Regions from separate parts of the Mesorhizobium sp. M0808 genome, predicted to be linked through region 1. Evidence: riboswitches for the same ligand, from Rfam matches in the RefSeq annotation. Region 1 holds a riboswitch; the other holds the start of a gene.
What was found. A riboswitch is a leader RNA that binds a small molecule or an ion and turns the genes downstream of it on or off. The one in region 1 is predicted to bind thiamine pyrophosphate.
Positions count from the first base shown of each region.

Region 2: linked by a shared signal. The riboswitch ahead of thiC (phosphomethylpyrimidine synthase ThiC) and the one ahead of thiB (thiamine ABC transporter substrate binding subunit) in region 1 are both predicted to bind thiamine pyrophosphate.

Region 1 covers NZ_JAMYOX010000003.1:302,554-313,294, forward strand. The annotation lists gene NKI25_RS07245 (amino acid ABC transporter ATP-binding protein) at 1-132, opposite strand, end outside; gene NKI25_RS07250 (ABC transporter permease subunit) at 129-809, opposite strand; gene NKI25_RS07255 (amino acid ABC transporter substrate-binding protein) at 932-1,705, opposite strand; gene NKI25_RS07260 (RNA polymerase factor sigma-32) at 2,031-2,888, shown strand; gene NKI25_RS07265 (M48 family metalloprotease) at 2,902-4,371, opposite strand; gene thiQ (thiamine ABC transporter ATP-binding protein) at 4,625-5,416, opposite strand; gene thiP (thiamine/thiamine pyrophosphate ABC transporter permease) at 5,413-7,032, opposite strand; gene thiB (thiamine ABC transporter substrate binding subunit) at 7,278-8,291, opposite strand; TPP riboswitch at 8,335-8,449, opposite strand; gene NKI25_RS07285 (thiamine diphosphokinase) at 8,577-9,221, shown strand; gene NKI25_RS07290 (ABC-F family ATP-binding cassette domain-containing protein) at 9,237-10,741, shown strand, end outside.
Region 2 covers NZ_JAMYOX010000010.1:116,332-127,072, forward strand. The annotation lists gene NKI25_RS15060 (hydroxymethylpyrimidine/phosphomethylpyrimidine kinase) at 34-828, opposite strand; gene NKI25_RS15065 (thiamine phosphate synthase) at 798-1,403, opposite strand; gene NKI25_RS15070 (thiazole synthase) at 1,400-2,173, opposite strand; gene thiS (sulfur carrier protein ThiS) at 2,176-2,373, opposite strand; gene thiO (glycine oxidase ThiO) at 2,342-3,343, opposite strand; gene thiC (phosphomethylpyrimidine synthase ThiC) at 3,340-5,175, opposite strand; TPP riboswitch at 5,280-5,396, opposite strand; gene NKI25_RS15090 (Fic family protein) at 5,579-7,123, opposite strand; gene NKI25_RS15095 (YybH family protein) at 8,275-8,730, shown strand; gene NKI25_RS15100 (conjugal transfer protein TraG) at 9,249-10,741, shown strand, end outside.

The DNA of each region.
Region 1 (10,741 bases):
CAAAAGCGTGCTCTTCCCTCCGCCCGACGGCCCGACAAGCGCCGTGACGCTGCCTTCCTCGATGGTGACGGTGACGCCCTTCAGCACCAAATTGTCGCCGAAACGCTTTTCGATGTTGGTGAGGCCGATCATGCGCGCGCCTCCAGGAAGCCGCCATAACGGTTGAGCCGCGTTTCCAGCCGCGCCTGCAAGGCCGACAGCACGGAGCTCATGACCAGATAGAGGGCCGCTGCCTCGACATAGAGGATCAGCGGCTCATAGGTGGTGGCGACGATGCGCTGCGCTGCCTGGAACATCTCCGGCACGGTGATGGCGGCGGCGAGCGAAGTGTCCTTGACCAGCGAGATGAAGGTGTTGGACAGCGGCGGCACGGCGACGCGCCCCGCCTGTGGAAGAATGGTGCGCCGCATTGCCTGGGCCCAGGTCATGCCGATCGAATAGGCCGCTTCCCACTGGCCCTTGGGCACCGAACCGATGACGGCGCGGATGATTTCCGACGAATAAGCACCGATGTTCAAGGTGAAGCCGATCAGTGCTGCCGGAAAGGCGTCGAGCAGGATGCCGACCGATGGCAGGCCGTAGAAGATAAGGAACAGTTGCACGAGAAGCGGCGTGCCGCGGAATATCCAGACGTAGAAGCGGACCACGGCGACCAGCGGTTTGGGACCGAACAGCCGGACAAGCGCCACAACCAGGCCTAGGACAAGACCGAATGCAAACGACAGCAGCGTCAACGGCACGGTGAAGATCAGTGCAGCCCACAGCAGCGTAGGCAGGGATTCCAGCATCAATTGCAGCCAGTGCGGCACGAAGGCTCCTCCTTGCCAGATTGCCGTCGCTCATATCACGCGAAAGCGGCGGGCCGTCAAAAGACAGCTCGCCGCGATATGAACGACGCGGGCCGGCGTTCGGCCCACACGAGAAAGCCGTTTTACTTCGAAACGTCCTGGCCGAAATAGGTGTCGGCGATTTTCTGGTAGGTGCCGTCGGCCTTGATGTCGGCCAGCGCCTTATTGATGGCGGCCACCAGTTCCGGATCGCCCTTGCGTACGATGACGCCGGAATAGTCGGCGTTTTCTTCCTGCGCGGCAATCTTCACATTGGCGTCGGGCTTGTGCTTCTTGAAGTCGAGGAAGGACAGGCTGTCGTTGATGGTGGCGTCGGCGCGGCCGGTAAGAAGCAGCTGGATCGACTGGTCGAAGCCGTCGGTGCCGACGAGCTCGGCGCCGTTGGTTTCAGCCAGCTTGCCGAAATTCGAGGTCAACGACTGCGCCGCCTTCTTGCCCTTGAGATCGGCGAAACCCTTGATGTCGGTGTTGTCGCCGCGCACGATCAGCACCGCCTTGGAGGCGATGTAAGGATCGGAGAAATCATATTTGGCCTTGCGCGCCTCGGTGATGCCGACCTCGTTGATGACGGCATCGTAGCGGTTGGCATCGAGACCGGCGATCAGCCCGTCCCATTTGCCTTCGAGGAACTGGGCTTTGACGCCGAGGCGCTCGGCGATGGCCCGCGCGATCTCGACGTCGAAGCCAACCAGCGCGCCGGAAGCATCATGATAGGTGAAGGGCGCATAGGTTCCTTCCGTGCCGACCTTGAAGACGCCGGACTGCTTGATCTGGTCGAGATTGGCGCCGGCGTGACCGGCGGCGATGGCCAGAACCTGCAGCGTTCCGGCGATGATGAGCGATTTGAGCCATTTCATTTTTCTGTGATCCCGTCCTCGGCCGATGTCCGGCGTCATTGCGAGTGCCGGAAAATGACAGATGCGCGATGCCAGAATAAGAAACTAAATTTCAAAAATCTCGCGCCCTTGAAATCCAATTCTCAACCAGCATCTCCGGGCGCCATCCGGCTGAGTCAAGGCCGGTGGCGAATCGCCTGGAACAGCGCAATCGACATGACAGTCCGGGGGAACATTCCCCCGCATGGCACGTTCTTCGCTGTTGTAGGGCGCGGCGCCGCCATTTCAACCATCGGCGCCAACTCACGATTCGATCGCACCGCAACGCCTGGAGCAGGAGCGCGGCATGATGGAAGACAGTGCAGGACGGACCATGGTTCGCGCGGCGATGAAAGCCCCTTATCTGGAACGTGACGAAGAGCATCTCCTGGCGCTGCGCTGGAAGGAAAACAATGACCAGCACGCGCTGCACCGCATCACCGTCGCGCATATGCGGTTGGTCATTTCCATGGCGTCGCGGTTTCGCCACTACGGCCTTCCGCTGGGCGACCTGATCCAGGAAGGCCATGTCGGGCTGCTGGAGGCAGCGGCCCGTTTCGAGCCCGAGCGCGAGGTCCGGTTCTCGACCTACGCGACTTGGTGGATTCGCGCCTCGATGCAGGACTATATCCTGCGCAACTGGTCGATCGTGCGCGGCGGCACTAGCTCGGCGCAAAAGGCGCTGTTCTTCAACCTGCGGCGTCTGCGCGCCCGCCTGGCAAACGGCGCCGAGCAGATGTCGAATGCCACGCTCTACCGCGAAGTGTCGGCGGCTCTCGGGGTATCGGAGGCCGATGTGGCGATGATGGATTCCCGCCTTTCGGCGCCGGACAGCTCGCTCAACACACCGCTAGCCGACGATGCGGGCGCAACCGAGCGGATGGAGTTCCTGGTTTCGGATGACCCGCTGCCCGATGAGGTCGTCGGCGATACGATCGACGTCGAACGCCGCTCTGTCTGGCTGAAGACGGCACTCGGCGCTCTCAATGCGCGCGAGCTCAGGATTATCGAGGAACGCCGGCTGAGCGACGAGGGCGCGACGCTCGAAGCGCTCGGCGAGACGCTCGGCATCTCCAAGGAACGTGTCCGGCAGATCGAGGCGCGCGCCATGGAAAAGCTCAAGGCGGCGCTGGTAAAGCAGAATCCGGAATTTCTCGCAGCCTGAATCGCGTCGGCTGCTATTTGTCGGTGACGATCTTGACCTTGTCGCCGGCCGAAACCGCGGCACCCGGCGACAGCGCGTTGAGCACCCTGAACAAATCCAGCTTGCGGTCGACGCCGACCATCTGTGCGGCCAGGGAGCCCATTGTCTGGCCGGGTTGCACCGTGACGATGCGGATACGCAGCGGCTTCAACGCCGCCTTCTCGGCAGCACTCAGGATGCGGAACGAGCCGCTGACCGAGCGCGCCACCGTGCTCAGCGAGGTGCTGGCCGAAGGTGCCGCGGTCAGCAAGCGGTAGACCTGGCCGCCGGCGCGGATCACCGCAATATCGAATTGCCAGCCATCGGCGCCGGCATGCGCGGTTGCCGCTTCGTTGCCGTTGATCGTCTCCTGGCGCACGCTGCTGTCGTCGAGGCCGGCAACCCAACCGCTGCGGATGTAGTCGGTCAGCGAGCGGTTCTTGTCGATCGAAACGCCGTCGAAGCGGATCGCCATGTCGCCCGGGCCGGTCGCCGTCACCGCCGCCGCCGAATTGTCGATGATGAAGCCGTTGGGCACCGAGAACGACACGCCGAGGCCAGGATGCAGGAAGGTTTCGCCGCGCACATAGCCTTCCTCCGGCGTGTCGCCGTAAAGCAGCCCGTCTACGCCGGCAAGAAATGAATCGCGGTCGCGCGACCCGACACCGGGCGCGCCGAACTGGCGGGCGTGGCGCTGCGCGAGATCGATACGCTGCGGCGTGTTGGGGTGCGTCGCCAGGAAGTCGAGGCTGGCGTCGGTAGCGCCGCTGATCGAGCGGAAATCGGTATAGGCCGACATCGACTGCAGGAAGCGGCCGGCGGCGTAGGGATCGAAACCGGCTTCGCCGATCGACTTGATGCCGATTGCGTCGGCCTCCAGCTCCTGATTGCGCGAGAACTGGGCCAGCCTCAGCTTGCCGCGGATCAGTGCCGCCTTGGCCGTCGGGTTGTCGCCGAGCACATCCGAAACGACCTTGGTCGCCAACCCCTCCTCGGCTTCCAGTTGCTGGCGCTGCAGGCCGTGGTTGGCCGTAACGTGGCCCATCTCATGCGCAATGACGGCGGCAAGCTCGGCCGAATCGTTGGCCAGCGCAAGCAGGCCGCGGGTGATGTAGAGATAACCGCCCGGCAGCGCGAAGGCATTGACGTTGGGCGAGTTGAGGATGGTGATGCGGTAGGTCTGGGTTGGGTTGGCCGACACCACGGTCAGTCTGCCGACGATCTTGGCCACCATGCGCTCGAGCTTGGGGTCGGAATATTCGCCGCCATAGGTGGCGAGGATGCGCGGGTGCTGCGCCTTCGCCAGTTGAGCGAGCTTGCCGTTGGCGGCGACATTGTCGACCGTGATCGGCTTGTCTGAGGGCTGAAAGCCTGATTCCTGCACGTCGGGAGGCGTGAACATCTGGCAGCTTGCCAGCGCCACGGCGAGACCGGCCAGCGCCAGAAAGCGCGCCAGCGGTTTCACCCTCCGATTGTCGATGCCGGTCGGCAGATCGGCTTCCTTTCAAGTCCTGGCACGTGACCGCGAAAATCGGGCGCGATTTCCGGAAAGCATCACGCGCAAATCAAGTGCTACGGCGTCCTTCGTGCGTCCGACAGATGCGAGGCAGCAAGGGCAAATCACGGTCTAGGCCGGACCAGCTCCTGGCGGACCTAGCCACACTACCTCGACCATGGCAAGCAAGCGCCGCTTCGCCTTCCGCCGGTTTGACCATAAATTATGTCCGCTTCCGGGCAACATCTCGTGATCCAACCGCAAACGGACCCGAGCCGATATAGCGTCGGAATGCCTCCGGTCCAGCCCCGACGAAAAAATCGGCCGCGGTGCCCGTCGCGGCAACCGTGCCACCATCCAGGAAAACCATGTTTTGGCCGATACGGCGCGCATCGTCCGGCTGGTGCGTGACGAATAGCACCGTCATGCACTGCTCCGAATGGACGTCGGCCACCAGGTCGAGCATGTCGTCGCGCAGTGCCGGTCCGAGCGAAGCGAACGGCTCGTCGAGCAACAACACCGGCCGGTCGCGCACCAGGACACGGGCGAGCGCGACGCGCTGCCGCTCGCCGCCGGAGAGTTCGCGCGGCAGCCGGCTTTCCTTGCCGGCAAGGCCGACGCGCTTCAGCGCTGCGGCGATTGCGGCGCGGTCAGCGTCGCTCAGCCTGAGCGAAGGCGAGCGGCCGAGCCCGACATTCTGCTCGAGGGACAGATGGGCAAACAGGTTGTTTTCCTGGAACACCATCGATACCGGCCGCGCTGATGGCGGCGCAGTGCTGACGTCGGCGCCGCCGATCAGCACGCGGCCCGACCGCGGCGTCTCGAAGCCGGCCACCAGATTGAGCAGCGTCGACTTTCCCGAACCGCTCGGCCCCATGATGGCGGTGATTTCCGACGCCGGGAAATCGACATCGAATATAAGCGGCGTTTCACCATAGCTGAACGAGACATTATCGAGCCGCACGGCCGCGCCTTTTTCGACGGAAATGGACCGTTCCGGGCTGATCGGCATCATGATTTCTCCCTCCTTCCCAGCCAGTCTGCGGCCAACACCAGCGCCAGGCAGACAAGGCCGAGCAGCAGCGCCAGGCCGGCCGCATCCTCGGTGCGGTAACTGCCCATGCGCGCCAGCAGCAGATAGGGCAAGGTCTGCACGGAATCGCTGCCGAATAGCGCAATGACGCCGAGATCGCCGAGCGACAGCGCCATGGCGAACGCGAAGCCGGTGGCGAGCGGCCGCCGCAGCGACGGCCAGTCGACCAGCCGCAACCGGTTCCAGCCCAAGATACCAAGCTGTGCGCAGAGCCGTTCGTGGCGTTCGCTCGCCGCGTCATAGGCAGGGCGAATGGCGCGGATGGCGAACGGCATCGCCATCACCGCATTGACCGTAACGACCATGACAGGGGCGATCGCAAAGACATCGCCGACGGTGCGCAAGAGCAGGAACCAGCCGGCGCCGATGACGATGGGCGGCACCACCAGGACGAACCCCGCACCGGTGTCGGCCAGATGTTCGAGCAGTGTCCGCCGGCCCTGCCGCCGGGTGAGCGCCAGCGCCCGGCGCGCCATGACCAGCGACAGCGACAACGCCACAGAGAGCAGCGCCGATAGGAGGGAGAGCACGGCACTGGTCGCCGTCGCTTGCCGCACCGCGCTCTCGCCGGCCAGGCGGCCGAGATCGGCGCCAAGCCCGGCTGCCAACGTGGCCGCCATCGGCCCGGCGACAAACAGCAGTGCCAGCCCGATCGCCAATGCGTTCAGCACGGTCTCGGCCGCACCGGCTGAAAAATACCGGCGCGGCGCCACCGGCAGATTGGCATCCCCTACCATATTGGCGCCGAGCCGCGTCAAGGCCAGCACGACGACGAAGGTCAGGGCAATCTGCAGCAGGGTCAGCGTCACAGCCCGCGCCGGGTCGAAGTCGAAACGCAGCGCCTGGTAGATGGCAACCTCCAGCGTCGTCGCGCTGGGTCCGCCGCCGAGCGTAAGCACGATGGTGAAGGAGGTGATGCACAGCATGAAAACGAGCCCGGCAACGCCCGGCAAGGCCGCACGCAGCGGCGGCCATTCGATCAGCCGGAAGGCCGGCGCAGCACCCATGCCAAGCTGGCTCGCCAGCCGCCATTGGTCGGCCGGCACGGTCTGCAACGCCTCCAGGAACAGCCGCGTCGCCAGCGGCAGGTTGAAGAAGACATGGGCGACGAGTATGCCCGACAGGCCATAGATGCCGGGCCAGCTCTGGCCGCCAATCGCGCCGAGCGTGCCGGCGAAATACCCGGCGCGGCCATAGAGTGCCAAGACACCGAGTGCGGCAACAATGGCCGGCAGCGCCAGCGGCACGGCGAAAAGCTGGAGGATGAAGCCTCGCCCGAAAAAACGCGGATGCCGCGACAGGGCGCGCGCGACGAACAGCGCCGGTGCAACGGAGAGCAGGGTCGACAGCAGAGCCTGCCAGAGCGTGAAACGGACGACGCGCAAGAGATAGGAATCGAAAGCGGCGGCGGCGCCGGACAGGTCGCGTGTGGCTTCGACGACGAGCCCGGCGAATGCACCGCCGATCAGCAGCGCGATGGCGGCGAGCGCGACGATGCCGGCAGTGACGCGGGGATCGGCCGGATGACGCGTACGCATGTCGCGCTACCCGAGACAGGCGTTGATCGAAGGAAATACCTGACAATGGCCGAGCCCACCCCTCTCTGGCCTGCCGGCCATCTCCCCCTCAAGGGGGGAGATTGCGCACTCAGCCGCCTTCGCCAATCTCACAAGTGGCAGGACGAGGAGAGGCGACAAAGCTGCCGATCTCCCCCCTTGAGGAGGAGATGGCCGGCAGGCCAGAGGGGGGTGGCTTGGCGTAAACATCCGACGAGGCTTGAGCCCTACTTGCTCATCGCCGCAAGCCACTCATCGACCCAGGCCTTGCGGTTGGCCGCGACGTCTTCCGGGCTGAACAGCAAGGTCTTGGTCGGCTTGACCAGCTTGTCGAACGCCGGGTTGAGCGGCTTGTCGGTTTTGCCGGCCGGGAACATCCAGTTGGTTTCGGGAATGACATCCTGGAATTTCGGTCCGGTCATGAAGGCAATGAACTTTTCTGCCAGCGGGTTCTTCGCACCCTTGGTGGTGATCCCCGCAACCTCGATCTGCAGATATTCGCCCTCCTCGAAGGACGCCGCCTGGTAGCGCTCGGTGTTTTCGGCGACCATGTGGTAGGCCGGCGAGGTGGTGTAGGACAGCACCATCGGCGCCTCGCCCTTGGTGAACAGGCCGTAGGCCTCGCTCCAGCCCGGCGTTACCGTCAGCACCTTCGCCTTGAGTTTGGCCCAGGCTTCCGGCGCCTTGTCGCCATAGACCGACTTGACCCACAGCAGCAGGCCAAGGCCCGGCGTCGAGGTGCGCGGATCCTGGATGACGATCTTCTCTCCGGCATCGCCCTCGACCAATTCCCTGAGGCTCTTCGGCGGGCTCTTCAGTTTTTCGGTATCGTAGACGACGGCGAAATAGCCATAGTCGAACGGCACGAAAATATCGTCGCTCCAGCCGCCCGGCACACTGACGCCCGATATTGCGCCATGCGGCGAAAACAGGCCGGTTGCCTTGGCATCCGCCGTCAAATTGGTATCGAGGCCAAGTACGATATCGGCCTTGGTCGCGGCGCCTTCCAGCTTCACACGGTTGAGCAGCGCCACGCCGTCGGCGACCGAGACGAATTCGACGACGCAACTGCATTCGGCCTCGAAGGCCTTCTTCACCGCCGGTCCCGGACCCCAATCGGCGGTGAAGCTTTCATAGGTATAGACCGTCAGTCTATCCTGTGCCGATGCCTGCCCTGGCAAGGCGAGCGCGGATGCCGCAAGCAGGACAATTGAGACAAGAGAGTGGAAAAAACTGCGCATCGGCGCCTCCTTCGTTCGCGTTGAAAGGAATTGAGGCGTCGGGCTGTCCGAAACGTCTAATCCCTCCGCCGGTACAAACCGGATCAGGTTCAGCGGGTTGGCAGTCTTGCCTCTCAGCCGGTCCGCGAAAATCGCGTCCGGCACCCCGTTAGAGCGTTGCGACACATAGGCCCGGCCGAAGTGCTGCGCAAGCGGAAGTTTGCCGGGCATCCAAAGCCCAGCCTTCCGTTTCGTCTGCCGTTTCATCTTCCGTTCCCGGGGCAGGGCTGGTAAGGGCCACGAGATATGAGCACATTCACCATCCTGCTTGGCGGCGATCTCATCCGCACGCCGCTGCTCGACCGCCAGGTCGAAGGCTCCCGCGTCATCGCCGCCGATGCCGGCATCGGTCATGCCCGCATGCTGGGCCTGAGGCCGGAACTCTGGGTCGGCGATTTCGATTCGGTGCCTGCCGATTTGCCGGAAGATCTGGCCGCCGTGCCACGGCAGGTATTTCCCGCCGAAAAGGACAAGACCGACGGTGAACTCGCTATCGCCGCCGCGCTCGAACGCGGTGCGACCAGCCTTGTGCTCGCAGGCGCCTTCGGCGGCAAACGCACCGACCACATCTTCCTGCATCTGGCGCTGAGCGTCCGGCTGGCGGAAGGCGGAACGGAAGTGCTTTTGACCAGCGGCGCACAGGAAGGCATTCCTTTGCTGCCTGGAAAGACTGGCTTCGACTATGTCGACGGCACGCTGTTTTCGGTGCTCGGCTTTTCGGATCTCGCCGGCCTGACAGTCACCGGCGCCAAATGGCCGCTCGACCATGTCGAGGTTGCGTTCGGCTCGTCGCTGACCATTTCCAACGAGGTCAGGGGCCGGCTGGAAATCGCGCTGGCCAGCGGCCGTGCGCTGCTGCTCGCGCATCCCTACCCTTTTCCGGAAAGCTGAGCCCAGAAAGCTGACATGGCGCCGCCGCTTCTCAATCTCGACGGGATAAAGCTGACATTTGGCGGCACGCCGCTGCTCGACGGTGCCGCCCTGACGGCCTCAGTTGGCGACAAGATCGCCCTGGTCGGCCGCAACGGCTCTGGCAAGTCGACGCTCCTCAAGATAGCCGCCGGGCTGATCGAACCGCAGGACGGCGAAGTCTTCCGCCAGCCTTCGGCGACCGTGCGCTACTTGCCGCAAATGCCCGACATGGACGGCTTTGCGACTGTCCGCGCCTATGTCGAGGCGGGGCTCGGGCCGGCCGACGATCCCTACCGCGCCACCTATCTGATGGAGCATCTCGGCCTGACCGGCGAGGAACGGCCGAACGACCTCTCCGGCGGCGAGGCGCGGCGCGCCGCCCTCGCCCGCGTCATGGCGCCGGAGCCCGACATTCTCCTCCTCGATGAGCCGACCAATCATCTTGACCTTTCGGTCATCGAATGGCTGGAGGAGGAGCTTGCCCGCACCTCCTCGGCACTGGTCGTCATCTCGCATGACCGCCGTTTTCTCGAGCGCGTGTCACGCGCCGCAATCTGGCTCGACCGCGGCCAGACCCGCCGTCTCGACAAGGGCTTTGGCTATTTCGAGGAATGGCGCGACACGGTGCTGGAGGAGGAAGAGCGCGAGCAGCACAAGCTCGGTCGCCAGATCGTGCGCGAGGAGCACTGGCTGCGCTATGGGGTGACAGCGCGGCGCAAGCGCAACATGCGCCGGCTCGGTGAGTTGCAGACCATGCGCCAGCGCTTTCGTGGTCATCGCGGCGCCGAGGGTGCGGCGACGATGACAGCCAGCGACGCCGCCGAATCCGGCAAGCTGGTGATCGAAGCCAAGAACATCGAGAAGAGCTTTGGCGATCTGACCGTGGTCAAGGGATTCTCGACCCGCATCCAGCGCGGCGATCGCGTCGGTCTGGTCGGGCCGAACGGCGCCGGCAAGACGACGCTGTTGAAGATGCTGACCGGCGAATTGAAGCCGGACGCGGGCACGGTGCGGCTCGGCACAAATCTGGAGATCGCCACGCTCGACCAGAAGCGCGAAGCCGTCGACCCGCAGGAGACACTGGCGCAGTATCTCACCGACGGGCGCGGCGAGAACCTCGTTATCAATGGCGAGCAGCGCCACGTCGTCTCTTACATGAAAGACTTCCTGTTCAAGCCGGAACAGGCGCGCACGCCGGTGCGCGAGCTTTCGGGCGGCGAGCGGGCACGGCTGATTCTCGCACGCGTTTTGGCGCGGCCGGCAAACCTGCTTGTGCTCGATGAGCCGACCAACGATCTTGACATGGAGACGCTGGAGCTGCTGCAGGAACTGGTCGCCGGCTTTGCCGGCACGGTGATCCTGGTCAGCCACGATCGCGATTTCCTCGACCGCACCGTGACCAGCATCATCGCGCCGGATGGTGACGGCCGCTGGATCGAATATGCCGGCGGCTATTCCGACATGCTTGGGCAGCGCGGCGGCACCAGGCTGGACGACCG
Region 2 (10,741 bases), on a different contig from region 1:
GAGGCAGGCGTGTCTTTCGAGAGTTGGAAAATCTTACAAGTTTCGTCGGTCTGCTGCATTCTTCTTAAACATGGCCAAGACAAGCCGCTTGCTTTCGCGCACACTGTCTTCGAGCGGCTTCGCCTTCGCCAGATGCGCCGCAATCGCGCTAGCCAGCATGCAACCCGTCCCGCGCATTGATGCGACAAGACGAGGTGCGTCGAAGCGGATTGGTTCTTGATCGGAACGCAACAGAATATCGGTTGATCGAGGTCCTGATGCATGGCCCCCTTTGATCAGCAGGCCCGGCACGCCGGCTGCCAGCAATTTCCGTCCCAGTCTCACCGCGTCGCTCTCGTCGGCTGGCGGTTCCGCACCAACAAGGACCGCCAGCTCGAGGAGATTGGGGGTCACAAGGCAGCAAAGCGGCATCAGATCGCGCCTCATGGCAGCGATGGCACCTGCTTCCAGAAGCCCCCGGCCGGAGCTCGAGGCCAGCACCGGATCGAGCACTGCCGGCACCTGCGGATTTTCGCGTAGCACAGCCGCGACGGCAACGACGATCTCGGCCGTTGCGAGCATGCCGATCTTAATTACCGCCACCTTGTTGGCCTGCAGCGCGGCGCGCATCTGATCGGCCACAAGATCGGGCTGCGAAGGATGGATTTCCATCACGGCTTCGTGCGTCTGCACCGTCAGCGCTGTGACAGCCAGGCAGGTGCGCACGCCAATGGAAGCGATCGTCTCGATATCGCGTGCAATTCCAGCCCCACCGCTGGAGTCTGATCCGCCGACCACGAGCACATGCGGTTCTCGACTCAGCGCCATGGCTTTGTCTTTTCGATCCATTCTCGCGTGCGCGCTTCGGGATCGGCATTCAACGTGATGTCGGTGACCACCGCCGCGCTGTCCGCACCAGCCTCGAAGACACCGTCGAGCCGGTCGGGGTTGAGGCCGCCTATTGCGACCAATGGGATCGGTGCGACCCGGCGCTTCCACTCGCTGATCCGTTCGAGCCCTTGCGGCGCCCATTTCATCTGCTTCAGGATGGTGGGATAGATGGGGCCGAGCGCGATATAGTCGGGCTCGGCAGCGATAGCCGTTTCCAGTTCGAGATGATCGTGCGTGCTGAGCCCGAGCTTCAATCCGGCGTACTTAATCGCCAGCAGGTCGGCCGCAGCCAAATCCTCTTGGCCGAGATGGACGAAGTCGCAGCCTTCCTCGATTGCCGTGCGCCAATGGTCGTTGACGATCAGTTGGCAACCATGGACCGCGCAGACGCCGTTCGCGCGGCGGATTTCCGTCCGCAACGTGGCCTCGTCCCTATCCTTGATGCGCAACTGAACCAGCTTGACGCCAAGCGGCACCAGCCGTTCGATCCAGGCGGCGCTGTCGACGATCAGGTAGAAGGGGTCGAGCTTCATGAAAAAACTGCCCTGCCAATTGTCGGCGTCGACGGCACGGCGACGTCGCGCGGTTCGAGCATTCCCGAGTTGAAAGCTTCACGACCGGCCTCGACCGCCTTGCCGAACGCACGCGCCATGCCGACCGGATCGGCCGCCTTGGCGACCGCGGTGTTCAGGAGTACGGCGTCAAAGCCGAGCTCCATGACGGTTGCCGCGTGCGACGGCCGTCCGAGCCCCGCATCCACGATCAGCGGAACGCCTGGGAAATGTCCGCGCATCGAGCGCAGCGCCGTGATGTTGATCGGTCCGAGAGCGGAACCGATCGGCGCGCACCACGGCATCAAGACCTTGCAGCCCGCCGCAAGCAGCCGCTCGGCAACGACAAGGTCGTCGGTAGTATAGGGGAATACAGCAAAACCGTCCTCGCACAGGATGCGGGCGGCTTCGACCAGACCGAACACATCCGGCTGCAGGGTGTCGTGGTTGCCGATCACTTCGAGCTTGACCCAGCTCGTACCGAAGACTTCGCGCGCCATTTTCGCAGTCGTGACCGCTTCCTTGACGGAGTGGCAGCCAGCAGTGTTGGGCAGGATTCTGACGCCGAGCGAGCGGATCAACGACCAGAATTTTTCGCCGGCCCTGCCGCCTGCCATTTCACGGCGCAAGGAGACGGTCAGCACCGACGTGCCCGACGCCTTGACCGCATCGGAAAGGATAGCCGGCGAAGGATATTGAGCCGTGCCGAGAAGCAGGCGGGAGGGAAGCGTCGTCCCGAGAAGATCGAACATGGCTAGCCTCCCTGCATGGGCGAGAGGATTTCGATCCGGTCGCCGTCGTTCAATTGGAATTCCGCCCGGCTGGCTTTGTGCACGAGGTCGTTGTTGACGGCGGTCGCGAGCCAATCGCCCTCATAGTCAAGCGCGGCAAGCAGCTCGGCCAGCGTGGTGGCGGCAACCTCATGCACTTTGCCGTTGACCATCAGTTTCATGAGCAAGCTCCTTGGTTCCGTCTTGATTGAAAACCAGGTCGGCAGCCTGGCGCGCCATGGCGGGAGCCAGGAGAAAACCGTGACGATAGAGCCCGTTGATCGCGATGATCTCACCGTTCGTTTCGGCGCGCGGCAAATTGTCGGGAAAGGCTGGACGGACGCCAACACCGGTTTCAACGATCTCGGCCTCGCCAAAGGCCGGATGGAGGGCATAGGCGGTACCCAGCAGCTCCAACATGGAGCGCGCCGTAACCGGTCCGGCGGACTGGCTTTCAATCATCGTCGCACCAACCATGAAACGGTGGTCGGTGCGCGGCACTGCATAGAGTGGAAAGCGCGGATGCAGCAGCCTGACCGGGCGCGACAGCGAGGTATCAGGGGTGCGCAGGATGAGCATTTCGCCGCGAACGCCGCGCAACCTGTCATCGGCGGCTGCCATTCCCGTGCAATCGATCTGACGATCGAAACCAAAAACATGCTGGGCGTCGGCGCCGAAGTGGAATTCGACACCCATGGCCGCGAGCTTGTCATGAAGCGCTGCCATCGCCTGGCGCGGATCGAGATGGCCCTCATCGGGAAAGAGCAATCCGCGGCGGAAGCGGCCGGCTAAGTCGGGCTCCAGCAAGGCAATTTCATCTTCCTCGACGCGCCGATAGCCCGTCGTGCGGCTGGCGAACCGGTCGAGCTCGCCCGCATCGCGCGGCGCGGCCACGACCAGCGTTCCGGTCCGCGTCACCTGGCCGGGCGTTGCGGCATCCCACCAGTCGGCGGCACCGCGCCCGAGATCCAGCACCGGCTGCTCGGCGCTTTCGCGCTCGCACCATGGCGCCAACATGCCGCCGGCGAACCACGACGCATTGCCCCCAAGGCCAGGCCTTGTCTCGGCAACGGAAACCGCCGCGCCGCGTGCGGCGAGCTCGAAGGCGGCGGTGAGGCCGGCAACGCCGGCCCCTTTGACCAGCACCTTCATGATGGCTCATGCGCCTGTGGCGAAAGCGGTGCGCCGGTCTCGTCCGCCGGCACGTAGAGATCGCCGCCCTCGCGGTATTTCGCCGCCATCGCCGCCATGCCCTCCTTCTGCGCTTCGGCGCGGATGTCGTGGGAAATTCGCATCGAGCAGAATTTCGGTCCGCACATCGAGCAGAAATGCGCCAGCTTGTGCGCCTCCTTGGGCAAGGTTTGATCGTGGAAGGACCGCGCTGTTTCGGGATCGAGCGACAGGTTGAACTGGTCCTCCCAGCGGAACTCGAATCTGGCCCGCGACAGCGCGTCGTCGCGGATCTTCGCCGCCGGGTGACCCTTCGCCAGGTCGGCGGCATGCGCCGCGATCTTGTAGGTGATCACGCCGGTCTTGACGTCGTTGCGATCGGGAAGGCCGAGATGTTCCTTGGGCGTGACGTAGCAGAGCATGGCGGTGCCGAACCAACCGATCATCGCCGCGCCGATGCCGGAGGTGATGTGGTCGTAGCCCGGCGCGATGTCGGTCGTCAGCGGGCCAAGCGTATAGAACGGCGCCTCGCCGCAAACGGCGAGTTGCTTGTCCATGTTCTGCTTGATCTTGTGCATCGGCACGTGGCCAGGCCCCTCGATCATCACCTGGCAATCCTTCGCCCAGGCGATCTTCGTCAGCTCGCCAAGCGTTTCCAGCTCGGCGAACTGCGCCGCATCGTTGGCATCGGCGATCGAGCCGGGACGAAGGCCGTCGCCGAGCGAGAAGGAGACGTCATAGGCGCGGCAGATGTCGCAGATCTCCGCGAAGTGCTCGTAGAGGAAGCTTTCCCGGTGATGGTGCAGGCACCATTTTGCCATGATCGAGCCGCCGCGCGAGACGATACCCGTGACCCGGTCAACGGTCAGTGGGATGTAATGCAGCCGCACGCCGGCATGGATGGTGAAATAGTCAACGCCCTGTTCGGCCTGTTCGATCAGCGTGTCGCGGTACACCTCCCAGGTCAGATCCTCGGCAATGCCGCCAACCTTCTCGAGCGCCTGGTAGAGCGGCACCGTGCCGATCGGCACCGGCGAGTTGCGGACGATCCAGTCGCGGATGTTGTGGATGTTGCGGCCGGTCGACAGGTCCATCACCGTATCGGCGCCCCAGCGGATCGCCCAGACCATCTTTTCGACCTCTTCGGCCATCGAGGAGGTGACAGCGGAGTTGCCGATATTGGCATTGATCTTGACCAGGAAATTGCGGCCGATGATCATCGGCTCGCTCTCTGGGTGGTTAATGTTGGCGGGAATGATTGCGCGTCCGCGCGCCACCTCATCACGCACGAAATCCGGCGTGACGAAATCGGGCAGTGTCGCGCCGAAAGCCTCGCCGTCGCGCTCAAGCTTGCCGTGCAGGATCTCGCGACCAAGGTTCTCGCGGATGGCGGCGAACTCCATTTCGGGTGTGATGATGCCGGCGCGCGCATAGGTAAGCTGAGTCACCGCCTTGCCTGACTTGGCCCTCAGCGGCCGGTTACGGACTGGAAACTCCGGCGTCAGGCGCTCGCCTGCGGCGAATCCGTTGTCTTCCGGCCGCACGTGGCGGCCGTCATAGGCTTCGACATCGCCCCGCGCCGTAATCCATTCGTGGCGAAGCCGGGCAAGGCCGTTTTCGATGCTGGTTTCGACAGTCGGGTCTGTATAGGGGCCGGACGGATCGTAGACGGTGACGGGCGGTTCGCCGGCCGTCGGATGGACGGAGATTTCGCGCATCGGTACCCTGATCTGCGGGTGGATGGCACCGGGCTTGTGGATTTTTCGTGAGGCGGGCAGCGGTCCCGTCGAGACGGCGGGGGTGAGGGCATTCATCTTGAGGCTCCTTTGCTCGTTGCATTGGAGACCCAGTTCTGTGCCGGGAGGATGAAAAGACGCTTCTGTCGACCTGCCGAAACAGGATCTCGGGCGTAAACTCCCGCAAAGCGCTTGCACCGTCCCTACGCCAGTATGAACTGGATCAGGTTCAACGGGTCACTGCGCCGCGAATGCCAGCAGTATCTCAGCCCCTTGCCGGGACTCCCCTGGTGAATGCGTGAGGTTGGACGGGACGGCTCCGGTTTGTCAAGCGCGTTCTGGCCGCGGCTGATCGGCCGCCGGTCAGACCGTGCGGAAAAAATCGTGCATGTCTCGGCGACAAGTCAAGCGTCGGAGATGAAGGCAGGGACAAGGGAATCGCAAACCGTCGGACTAAAAATCGATCCTGATGATCACACCTTCAATGGGGACCAAAGGTTTGCGCGTAGATCGCCTCGATTCTTCCTACCTCGTCATTGGTCAGCGCGGCGAATTCCTTTTCGCGCGCGCGGTTCGATAGATGTCCATCATTCTGGTGAAGAAAACGGAAGAGCAGATCGATCAACCGCTCGGGCATGTCGATAAAGGCGTCCACCTGCTGCCGGAACTGATCGTAGCGCTGCAGAAATGCGGTTTCCTCGGGAAGGTCCCGTTCGATCGTCCGCTGAACGCAGGCATAGAGGAATTCGGCGTGCGGGGTTGCATCGAAGAACCGGTAGAAATCACCGGTGTCATTCAGCACCCGGACGTTGAATTGCGGCGTCGGTTCCCATTCCACCAACGGCAGAAGGCGCTGCGAATAGCTCTCGAGCACGCCCCTGTACTCGTTGATCTGGTCCAGGATCGCGGCCGAGACGGGAAAGACAACTCCCGGCGGATTGAAGCCGCGCATGGCAAGGACGTGGTGGATTAGGTAGCGGTGAATGCGGCCGTTTCCGTCCTCGAACGGGTGAATGTAGACAAAGCCGAAGGCGAGGATTGCGGCGGCTACGACTGCATCAAGGTTTTGCGCGGGGCCCTGATCGAACGCCGCCATTCCATCAATTAGCCGCGGCAGGTCCTCGGGCCGAGCGCTGATGTGATCGGGCAAGGGCGTGCCGTTGTCTCGGTCATGCTCACCGACGAAACCTCCTTCTTTTCGGAAGCCAAGTCTTACGAAACGGGCGTCGCCAAGTACAATTCTTTGCAGACGCAGCAGCTCATCGCGATTGATCGGCCAGCGGCCGGATTCGCCGATGGCGCGGCCCCAGCGCTGGATGCGATCTTGCGGCGGGTGCTCGCCCTCGATCGCATAGCTTGATCGCGAGTCTTTGAGCAAAAGAAAGGCGGCGGTCCGAGCAAGAAGGTCGCGCGGCACGTCCGCTACGATTGCCTCCGCGCGCCGCGGTAGTTCAAGGCCGATGAATTTTTCGAGAATCTTGGTGCGGAACACCAGAGGGCAGAACTCACGCGTGCCGGGGAGATTGTCCCTTACGCGGTAGCGCGAAGCGGTCTTGTCGGGTCCCGGCCACTGCAGCTCGGGATCGACAACCGGAATGTATCGTCCGGCCTTCGCGTCCGGCAGATCGATACGCGCGCCCCTCAGCCATTCATATAAAAACCAGATGCGTCGGGCATAACTGCCGGTCGGGCTTTCACGGACCAGCGCCTCGATCGGCGCGGGACCGGTCACTTGGAACAGCCGCTTGAGGACGGCAAGGTTCAGTCCCTCGTACTTGAGCGCAAAGGTCAGGTGGCCTTCGAGGGTAGGATTTGGGGCATGGCGGGGGGTCATGATCCGCCAGCCATCCCGTTCGGTAATGCGATGATGCTCGCCCGTGGCGAACAACCTACGGGGCAAGGGCACGGCGAGCCTGTAGGCTCCGATCAGGGCGCTGTACCCGGCCGGGGTCGCCGTTTCAGGAAGGCGGATTTCCTGAAAAACGGTAACAGGACCTGAAAATTGGTGCTGTTGCACCGCAGGCATGAAAAGCGAATCCTTCCATCGAATTTTGGTTAGTTCGAGCCAAAACCTATGAAAAATGATCCTATCCCATGAAAATTGATGCCACAAGACAAATTTTCCGAAAACCGATTCTAAGACGGTGCTGAAGTCGATCAAGCAAGAACTCCGCCACCGGCTCAAGGAAGCGACTTCAGACAAAAAGGTGAGTCCAGGAACCGCCATTCGCCCGTCTGTTAGTCACGAGGCCGGCACGGATGGCCCGCCTTACGTCGAGCCGGATTGCTCGAGGAGCAGCGCGCCGTTCGGGGCTCACTCATAGAGCGCTCCGGCGCGCGATCCCGATTTGATAGCCGCGATCACGCTCGCGACTGATCTTGGTGACGTGGCGGCGTCGGAGTAGAAAAGTGATGCAGGATCTCGGTGGCGTCGTGTGTGTGTGTGTGTGTGACCTGAAATGAGTTCTCTACGGTATGGGGGGCGGCACGCAGCGCGCGCGTCTTCTCGGCAAACAGATCGACGAAGCGGCACCGAAGGGAAGTTCCCGGCATTCATTCTCGCCATCGCTGCCCCAATTTGCCGACCGGACTGCCGATCGATCTCGGCCAATACCTTGCGCGCGCAAGGGCCGAAGCTGAACTGGGCGGCACCTGCTCATTCGGGAGCTAACTCATGCTTGGCGCGCTAGCCCGAGAGAGCTGTGCCTGATCGAATGCGTGAAATCGTAGCTCGGGGTGGAGAGGCTGACGCGGTCATCTGTCACCCGCCTTCGGGCTGTAACGGAAAGCGCGACATCGTCTCCAATGCTCGTTCCCCACGTCGAGGGCCCAGCGGCTTGGCTGCGGGGGGACTGTCAGCTAGTGGCCGCTGGGCCTTGACGACCAGCGAGCGTAAGAGGAGGCCCTGTGCTGGCTGACGAAAACTTGCGAGCAAAGCCGCGGAAAAGCATCATTCGAACGAATTCTTTCGTCGAGACGAGGAGGCAGTGAGCGGTAGCCGCCGCTTTGAAGCTCTCCGGCAGCTGCTACGCTGGTCGTTCAGAGGGTCGCAGCTGCGCTTGCGCCGTCATATCAGATAAGTCTAATATAATCCGCGCCTGGCCATCGAACGCCGCGGCGCCCTCGGGTCGGCGCTATTCATCGGGTGGGCATGTCGGGCACGCAAGGGAGGACGAAATGAGACTGGTTCAGTCATTTGCATTTGCTGCTGTGCTGCTTCTTTCGTCTGCATTGTCTGCGGCCCCCCACTCGGCTCGTGAGGACATCGAAGCGGCGTTGGTAAAATTCATGGACGCCTTCAACAGCGGAAACGCAGCAGCGGTAGGTCAAATGTATACCGACGATGCCGCCCTGCTGCCACCCGACGGCAAACGCATCGATGACCGCAAGGGCGTGGAAGAATTCTGGCAGGGCGCAATCAAGGCCGGGATGAAGAATCTCACCCTGAAGGCGCTGGAAGTGGAAGGGAGCGGGAATCTCGCCTACGAAGTTGGCGCATTTACGCTCAGTGTGCCGAGCAAAGGCGGTGCCCCTTCCACCGTTGCGGGCAAGTACATTGTCGTTTGGAAAAAAGGGGACGACGGGACATGGCGCCTGCATCGGGACATCTGGAACTTAGGTGCGGCCGAATAGATTCCGCGACCCGTGAGGCCGGCGCGGCTTGCAACAGTTCCAACGAAAGTCCATGGCAATAGTTGATGTGACTGAATTGATTAACAAAATTGAACAGACTTGATGGGTCTGCTCATCGAGTCGGCTCTGGATCTATCGCGCTACCGATCAGGGAGGCGGTAAGATTCGAGCTCAGCAGAACGGCTGACCACCACTTGCCGGGACTAGAGTGTTCTCCGGCTCGGCGCGCCGCTGAGGACTCTTGTTCATTTGGTCATGCGCAATCCGTGGTTCTCCAAGAACCCGTCCATCTCGTCGAATGCCATCTGAGCCGAGACAACTAACTATCATTGGGCAAGTAGCGGCTCAACGGCTCCAGAAGAAAGCAGCCCCCCTATGCTCGTTCAACATTCGAGATCGCATCGGGCAAGTCTTTCCACGTCCGGGTACGCCATGCTGCTTCGACCGCCCCTTTTTTCTTGCGAATTTAGGAATTCGAGCTTTTCGGTTGTTCCGATCATCCATTTGGGAAACGACCGATGCCGGCAAGCAAGGTTTTATGGGGCCAGATCCTCACCGCCTTTCTGATCGTCGTCGCGACAACATGGGGAGCAACACAGTGGACGGCAGGGCGGCTCGGCTTTCAAAGCCAACTCGGTCCGCCGTGGTTCGAATTGGCTGGACAGCCCGTTTACCCGCCGCCAGCCTTTTTCTGGTGGTGGTTTTTCTACGACGCCTACGCGCCGAAGGTCTTCCTGGAGGGCGCGGCGATTGCGGCGAGCGGAAGCCTCATGGCTATCGTCGCAGCGATCGGGATGTCGCTGTGGCGGGCGCGCGAGGCAAAGGATACCACGACTTACGGCTCGGCGCGCTGGGCGACGCGAGACGAAATCAAGGCCGCTGGGATGATCGGTCAGGATGGGGTGATCCTGGGTATGTTGGGCCGACACTATCTGCGCCACGACGGTCCGGAACACGTGCTATGTTTCGCACCGACCCGAAGCGGCAAAGGCGTCGGCCTGGTCGTACCGTCACTACTGACCTGGCCGGGTTCGGCAATCGTCCACGACATCAAAGGCGAAAACTGGGAACTGACGGCCGGATGGCGGGCTCGTTTCGGCCAGGTGCTTCTGTTCGACCCGACCAATGCTGGATCCGCAGCCTACAATCCTCTGCTGGAGGTGCGACGGGGCGAGTGGGAAGTTCGAGATGTGCAGAACGTGGCGGATGTCCTGGTCGACCCAGAAGGCACATTGGAACGCCGCAACCACTGGGAGAAGACCAGCCATGCGTTGCTGGTCGGCGCAATACTGCACGTGCTCTATGCGGAGAAAGACAAGACCCTCGCAGGCGTGGCGAACTTCCTTTCCGATCCAGAGCGGCCAATCGAGGCAACGCTGCGCGCCATGATGCTGACGCGGCATTTGGGTGATGCAGGCCCGCATCCCGTCGTGGCGTCGGCTGCTCGGGAACTGCTTAACAAGTCCGAGAACGAGCGTTCCGGCGTGCTCTCGACGGCCATGAGTTTTCTGGGCCTCTACCGCGATCCAGTTGTGGCCAAGGTGACGTCATGCTGTGACTGGCGGATCGCAGACCTTGTCGAGGAGGCACGGCCGACGACGCTCTATCTGGTCGTGCCGCCATCGGACATCAGTCGCACAAAGCCGCTGATGCGACTCGTGCTTAACCAGATCGGCCGCAGGCTCGCCGAAGATCTTCACGCGAAGGATCACCGGCAGCGTCTTTTGATGCTGCTGGACGAGTTTCCCGCGCTCGGCAGGCTCGATTTCTTCGAAAGCGCGCTGGCCTTCATGGCCGGGTATGGCATCAAGTCGTTCCTGATTGCACAATCGCTCAATCAGATCGAGAAGGCCTACGGACCGAACAATTCCATCCTCGACAATTGTCATGTGCGGGTGAGCTTCGCCACGAATGACGAGAGGACGGCCAAGCGCGTCTCAGACTCTCTGGGGACCGCGACCGAGTTGCGCGCCATGAAAAACTATGCGGGGCACAGATTGTCGCCCTGGCT